Regions from separate parts of the Nonomuraea sp. AD125B genome, predicted to be linked through region 2. Evidence: riboswitches for the same ligand, from Rfam matches in the RefSeq annotation. Region 2 holds a riboswitch; the other holds the start of a gene.
What was found. A riboswitch is a leader RNA that binds a small molecule or an ion and turns the genes downstream of it on or off. The one in region 2 is predicted to bind S-adenosylmethionine.
Positions count from the first base shown of each region.

Region 1: linked by a shared signal. The riboswitch ahead of thrC (threonine synthase) and the one ahead of ACBR40_RS13885 (aminotransferase class V-fold PLP-dependent enzyme) in region 2 are both predicted to bind S-adenosylmethionine.

Region 1 covers NZ_JBGLOU010000007.1:27,271-30,963, reverse strand. The annotation lists gene ACBR40_RS19535 (cold-shock protein) at 1-136, opposite strand, end outside; gene ACBR40_RS19530 (MoaD/ThiS family protein) at 378-653, opposite strand; gene thrC (threonine synthase) at 677-1,912, opposite strand; SAM riboswitch class I at 1,926-2,067, opposite strand; gene ACBR40_RS19520 (RNA polymerase sigma factor) at 2,147-2,701, opposite strand; gene ACBR40_RS19515 (trehalose-6-phosphate synthase) at 2,733-3,693, shown strand, end outside.
Region 2 covers NZ_JBGLOU010000004.1:408,734-412,426, reverse strand. The annotation lists gene ACBR40_RS13895 (cytochrome P450) at 1-1,095, opposite strand, end outside; gene ACBR40_RS13890 (TerC family protein) at 1,095-1,862, opposite strand; SAM riboswitch class IV at 1,977-2,092, shown strand; gene ACBR40_RS13885 (aminotransferase class V-fold PLP-dependent enzyme) at 2,136-3,428, shown strand; gene ACBR40_RS13880 (DoxX family protein) at 3,452-3,693, opposite strand, start outside.

The DNA of each region.
Region 1 (3,693 bases), on a different contig from region 2:
GCTGGCCCTGCTCGAGAGATCGGTACCCGTCCATCAGTATCGCGGAGTAATGGACGAATACATCCTTACCACCGTCTACCGCGATGAAGCCGTAGCCCTTGTCCGCGTTGAACCACTTGACGGTGCCCTGCGCCACTTCCGACTCCTCTTACTGGGGCTACGGATCTCGCCCATTCCACCGCGAGACCCGTAATCGTCCGACTTAACGACAAAACAGCCAGACGATCGCCTCGACCATACCTGTGGCAAGGGGTTTGGCAACAGAGTCAATCCACGAAAGACGCATTTGTTCGCAGTGCGGGTACTTCAACGTTTGAATAGGCCCGAAAAGCAGAAGGCGCCCGCTTGGGGCGCCTTCCGTGGAGTCGTACGGGCACTCAGCCGCCGGCGACCGCCGGGATGATGGAGATCTGCGCGCCCTGAGGGACGGCGGTGTCCAGGCCCTCGGCGAAACGGACGTCCTCTTCCCCAACGTAAACGTTGACAAAACGCCGAATCTTGCCCGATTCATCCAGAATTCTCGCGCCGATGCCCGGGTAGTCGGCATCGAGCTTGGCGAGCACGTCACGAAGAGTCGCGCCTTCGCCACTCACTTCCGCGTTTCCGCCGGTGTAGGTGCGCAGAATGGTGGGAATCCGAACAGTAACGCTCATGGTTATCTCGCCTTTCCTGGTTGTCAGACAGCCGCGCGGAACGCGTCGAGAGACGGCTTGATCACGGCGGTGGGCCGCGACGACTCGCCGGCGATGGCGTCCAGCGTCTTCAGGCCGTCGCCGGTGTTGAGGACCACGGTCTCCGCCTCGGGGTCGAGCCGCCCCGCCTCGACGAGCTTCTTGAGCACGCCCACGGTGACGCCGCCCGCGGTCTCGGCGAAGATGCCCTCGGTCGAGGCCAGCAGCTTGATCGCGGCCACGACCTCGGCGTCGGTGACGTCCTCGACGGCCCCGCCGGTGCGCCGGGCGATGTCCAGCACGTACGGGCCGTCGGCCGGGTTGCCGATCGCCAGCGACTTCGCGATGGTGTTGGGCTTGACCGGCTGGACGACGTCGTGCCCCGCCTTGTACGCCGCCGACACCGGCGAGCACCCGGCGGCCTGCGCCCCGAAGACCTTGTAGGGGGTGTCCTCGACCAGGCCCAAGGCGATGAGCTCCTTGAAGCCCTTGTCGATCTTGGTGAGCTGCGAGCCCGAGGCGATCGGGATGACGATCTGCTCAGGCAGCCGCCAGCCGAGCTGCTCGGCGATCTCGTACGCGAGCGTCTTGGAGCCCTCGGCGTAGTAGGGCCGCAGGTTGACGTTGACGAACCCCCACTTGTCGCCCAGCGGGTCGCCGATCAGCTCGGAGCAGAACCGGTTGACCTCGTCGTAGGTGCCGTCGATGCCGATCAGCTTGCCGCCGAACACCCGGGCCATGGCGATCTTCGCCTCTTCCAGGTCGGCCGGGATGAACACGCAGGCGTCGAGCCCGGCCCGCGCCGCTGCGGCGGTCACCGCGCCCGCGAGGTTGCCGGTGGAGGAGCAGGAGAGCGTGTGGAAGCCGAAGTTGCGCGCCGCCTCGACGGCGATGGCGACCACCCGGTCCTTGAAGGAGTGGGTGGGATTGCCGGAGTCGTCCTTGACGTGCAGGGACTTGATGCCGAGCGCCCGCCCGAGGTTGCCCGCCCTGACCAGCTTCGTCCAGCCGGGGTTCATGTTGGGCTTGGTCGCCACGTCGGCGGGGACCGGGAGCAGCGAGCGGTAGCGCCAGATGTTGGCCGGGCCCGCGGCGATGTCCTCGCGGGTCACCCGGCCGAACTCGTAGGCCGCTTCGAGCGGCCCGAAACACTCCAGGCACGCGAAGCTCGGCCCGAGCGGGTAACGGGCGCCGCACTCGCGGCAGGACAGAGCGACGGCAGGACCAAAGTCGTGCGACATGAAGCGAGGCCTTCCCTCATCTTCGCCCACGGCCACCTTGACCGCGAACCGGAATTGGCACCTTGTCCCGGTCGGCCTCGCCAGGTCGCGAGTCGAAAGCCGGGAGGGTTGCCGGGGCTTCGCAGGGCCGGTCCCTCCACCCCTCTGGATGAGCTGTATGAAGTTGTTGCACACGACTCTACCCGCCGAAGCGGCGGGAACGACCACCTGTCTCAAAGACTGAGACGGGGCGTCTCACCGATAGTCGTCACCCAGCGCCGCCTGGACGTACTTGCGCGCCTGGTGGATGCGCGACTTCGCGGTGCCCAGCGGGATGCCGAGCTGCTCGGCCACCTCGTTGTAGTCGAGCTGCACGATGTCGCGCAGGACCAGCGCCTGCGCGAGATCGGGCTTGTCGGCCTCCAGCGCCTCCATCGCGTCGAGCAGGTCGAGCCGCGAGCCGGCGATCACGCTGACCCGCCGCGCGTCGGGCTTCTGCGTCGGCAGCTCGTCGGAGGTCTGCTCGGCCGCCCTGCGCTTCAGCGACCGGTAGGTGGTGCGCGCGCAGTTGGCCGTCACGATGTGCAGCCAGGTGCTGAACCTGGCCCGCCCCTCGAAGCGGCCGATGTTGCGCGCCACCGCGAGCAGGGTGTCCTGCGACGCCTCCTCGGCATCCTGGTGGTACGGAAGAATCCGGGAGCAGTGGCGCATCACATCCGGCTCGATCCTGGCCAGCAACTCGCCGAGCGCGCGATGATCTCCAGCGGCGGCGGATCGGGCGAGTTCCTCGGTTAGCTCATCAAGCGCCATAGCTGCGATCCTATGATCGGAAGGAGCTTCGATGAACAGCGTCCTCGTGGCCTCCAACAGAGGGCCGGTCTCCTTCACCGTCTCCGACGACGGTGTTCTCATCATGAGACGGGGCGGCGGCGGTCTCGTCTCCGGGTTGTCCGGGGTCGCCAAGGACGACGGGGTCCTGTGGGTCTGCGCGGCGCTGTCCGACGACGACCGCGGCGCCGTGCGCCTGTCCCCCGGCGGCCGGCTCGACCAGGCCGGCTACGACACCGGGCCGCTGCGCATGCTCGACATCCCCGCGACCACGTTCCACCGCGCCTACAACGCCGTGGCCAACTCCACCCTGTGGTTCGTCAACCACCTGCTCTACGACATCCCCAACGCGCCCAGCTTCGGCATCCGCTTCGCCCGCGAGTGGGAGTCCTACCGCGACTACAACGGCGCCTTCGCGCTCGCCCTCGCCGAGGAGGCCGGCCACGGCGCCCGCGTGATGGTGCAGGACTACCACCTCACGCTCACCCCCGCCATGCTCAGGGCCGAGCGGCCCGACCTGCGCATCGCGCACTTCAGCCACACCCCGTGGGCGCCGCCCGAGTACTTCTCGCTGCTGCCCGACGAGGTGGCCGGCGAGGTCCTGGAGGGCATACTCGGCGCCGACCACGCCGGGTTCCTGGCCGAGCGGTGGGCGGCGGCGTTCATGGACTGCTGCGAGGCGGTGCTCGGGGCGGAGGTCGACCGGGCGGCCCGCAGCGTCACCCACGAGGGCCGCACCACCAGGATCGGCGTCCACAGCCTGGGGGTGGACGGCGCGGCGCTGTGGGAGCGGGCCGGCGAGCCCGACGTCGAGTCGCACATCACGGCGATCAGGGAGCAGGTCGGCGACCGCCGCCTCATCGTCCGCATCGACCGCACCGAGCTGTCGAAGAACATCGTGCGCGGCCTGGTGGCCTACGGCGAGTTCCTGGCCGCCCATCCCGAGTGGCACGGCCGCGTGGTGCACCTGGCCT
Region 2 (3,693 bases):
CAGCAGCGCCCCGAACGACTCGATCAGCTCGATGCGGGCCAGCGGCGCCCCCAGGCAGAAGTGGATGCCGGCGCCGAAGGAGATGTGCGGGTTGTCGGCCCGGCCCACGTCCAGCCGGTCCGGGTCCTCGAACACGGCCGGGTCCCGGTTGGCCGAGCCGAACAGCAGCGCCACCTCGGCCCCGCGCGGGATCTCCACCCCGTGGACCTCGATGTCCTCCAGCACCCACCGCTCGAACATCTGCAGCGGCGTGTCCCAGCGCAGCAGCTCCTCGACGGCGGTGGGCAGCAGCGAACGGTCGGCGCGCAGCCGGGCCAGCTCCTCCGGGTTCCTGAACAGCGACCACCAGCCGTTGCCGGTGACGTTCACGGTGGCCTCGTGGCCGGCGTTGAGCAGCAGCACGCAGGTGCCGATCAGCTCGTCCTCGGTCAGCTCGGGGATCTGGGCGAGCGCGCTGATCAGGTCGTCGCCGGGGGCGGCGCGGCGGGCGCGGGCCAGGTCCCTGAGGTAGGCGGCGAACTCCGTGGCCGCGCGGACGGCGGTGTGCTGCGCCTCGACGGCCGGGTTGAGCTCGTACATGCCGCAGATGTCGGCCGACCAGGGGCGCAGCAGGTGGCGGTCGGCCTCGGGGATGCCGAGCATCTCCGCGATCACCGTGACCGGCAGCGGCTCGGCGACCTCGGCGAGCAGGTCGCCCCCTCCCTTCGCCACGAACGCGTCCGCGAGGCCGCCCGCGATGGCCCGCACGCGCGGCCGCAGGGACTCGACCATGCGCGGCGTGAACGCCTTCGACACCAGCCGACGCAGCCTCGTGTGCACCGGCGGCTCGACGTCCAGCATGCCCGCCCTGATCACCCGCCAGAACGACTCCTGGAACTCCGGCTCCCGCGGCCTGCCGAACTCCTCGTGCGTGGCCACGTGCAGGTACGACCGGCCCAGGCGGCGGTCCCTCAGCAGGGCGTTGACGTCCGCGTGGCGGGAGACGAGCCACTGGTTCGTGGGCTCGTAGTAGCAGACGGGCCGCTCGCGCCGCAGCTCGTCGTAGACCGGGTACGGATGGGCTACGAAATCCGGATTCCAGGGGTCAAAGTGCACTATTGCATCTTAGGAGGCTCCCCCTCCTGCTCGGCAGCCTCCACCTGCCGCTGCCTGGCGTTCTTGCTGCGCACCCGGATGTTCAGCAGCTCCACGACCACCGAGAACGCCATAGCAAAGTAGATGTAGCCCTTCGGGATGTGCTGGTCCAGCCCCTCGGCCACGAGCACCACGCCGATCAGCACCAGGAACGCCAGCGCCAGCATCTTGACGCTCGGGTGCTGGTCCACGAAGCGGCTGATCGGCCCCGAGGCGAACAACATCACCAGCACCGCCACCACGACCGCCGCGATCATCACGCCGAGCTCGTCCACCATGCCGACCGCGGTGATGACCGAGTCCAGCGAGAAGACCACGTCCAGGACCATGATCTGCACGATCACCGACGTGAACGAGACGGCGGCGGCGTTCTTGCCGTCCTTGCCCGCCGGGCCGTCCATGGTGTGACCGATCTCGGTGACGCTCTTGCCGAGCAGGAAGAGCCCTCCCAGCAGCAGGATGAGGTCGCGTCCCGAGATCTCGTGCCCGAGCACCGTGAACAGCGGCTCGGTGAGCTGCACCACCCACGACAGGCCGAGCAGCAGGAGCAGCCGGCTGACCAGGGCCGCGGCCAGGCCGAGCACCCGGGCCCTGTCGCGCTGCTCGGGCGGCAGCTTCCCGGCCAGGATGGAGATGAAGATGATGTTGTCGATCCCCAGGACGATCTCCAGGGTGACGAGGGTGAAGAAGCCGATCCAGATTTGGGGATCGGCGGCCCATTCCAACATCTGCATACCTCCGTGACACGCGGGCCGAGAACTTTTCGGGCACAACGCATTACCCGCCGCATAAGTTCACGGGCTTGCGTCCGGCCGCGGGGTGTCGGTTATAGTGCGGGCGTAGGTCATGAGTGCCAGCGACAAGCCCCGGCTAGCTGGCCGGCAACCCTCGCGTCCGCGGCGGGGTGCCCCGGGTGAAGACCTGGTCCGTCACGAGGTGTGGCGGGCAAGCGCGGGCTCCGAGGCCGTTTCCTGGGGTCCGATGACCCGAGGAGCAGTGCTGTGCCCACGCTGACGATCTTCAACGACGCCGCCGCCCCCGCCGAGGCCCCCGCCGCCGCCGCGCCGGAGAGCGACCGGCCCATCCCCGCCGTGGTCGGGGCCGACCTGGAGGTGCCGGTCAAGGGCGGCCGGCTCGTCCGGTACGCCAACCTCGACTACGCCGCCAGCGCGCCCTGTCTCGAGCCGGTCAGCGCCGCCGTCGCCGCCGCGCTCCCGGCCTACTCCAGCGTCCACCGCGGCGCCGGCTACGCCTCCCAGCTCACCACCGCCAGGTACGAGCAGGCCCGCCACACCGTACGGGCGTTCGTCGGCGCCCGCCCCTCCGACGCCGTGATCTTCACCCGCAACACCACCGACGCCACCAACCTGCTGGCCCGCTGCCTGCCCGCCGGCACCACCGTCGTGGTCTTCGACACCGAGCACCACGCCTCGCTCCTGCCCTGGGGCGAGGCCGTCCGGCTGGCCCCGCCCGCCTTCCCCGGCGAGGCCGTACGGGCCGCCGACGAGGCACTGGCCGCCATCGACGGGCCCAAGCTGCTCGTCGTCACCGCCGCCTCCAACGTCACCGGCGAGCTGTGGCCGATCGCCGCGCTGGCGCACATAGCGCACCGCCACGGGGCGCGCATCCTGGTGGACGCCGCGCAGCTCGTGCCGCACCGGCGGCTCAACCTGACCGCCCTGGACCTCGACTACGTGGCCTTCTCCGGGCACAAGCTGTACGCGCCGTTCGGCGCGGGGGCGCTGGTGGGACGCGGGGACTGGCTGGCGGGCGGGGAGCCGTACCTGAAGGGCGGCGGCGCGGTGCGCGCGGTGGGCGAGGAGGCCGAGTGGCACGAGGACCCCGAGCCGCGCCACGAGGCGGGCACCCCCAACGTGCTCGGCGCGATCGCGCTCGCCGCGGCCTGCGACGCGCTCAGCGCCACCGGCTGGACCGCGCTGGTGCGCGAGGAGGAGAGGCTGCTCGCGCGGCTGCGCGCCGGGCTCGCCACCATCGAGGGCGTACGCGAGCTGGCCCTGTGGGGTGACGACCACCCGCGCGTGGGCATCGTGTCGTTCACCGTGGACGGGCACACGGCGCGGGAGGTGGCCGAGGCGCTGTCCGGCGAGTACGGCATCGGGGTGCGCGACGGCAAGTTCTGCGCGCACCCGTTCGTCCGGCACCTGCTGGGCACGGCCGACGGCGGGTGCGAGGACGGCACGGCCTCGGCCGTACGGGCCTCCATCGGCATCGGGACCACGCAGGAGCACGTGGACCGGCTCATCGAGGCTCTGCGCGCCATCGTCTCCCGCTGACCGCGGGCGACCCGGGCGCCCGGTCAGCGGTTCGGCGGCTTGCGGTGCTCCGGCTGGTCCTCGGAGACCAGGGCGTCGATGTCGCGCATGTCCGCGTCGTCGAGCCCGCCCGCGTGGGTGCGCGGCGCGGCCGGCTGCCGGGGGGCCTCCGGCCGCTCGGCGGGCATCCCCGGCTCCGCGGGCGTCATCGGCCCTCCGGCGCCCGGCTGGTAGGCGCCCTCCGCGCCGCCGGGCCTGACGTTGACGTTGGACGGGCCCGGACCCA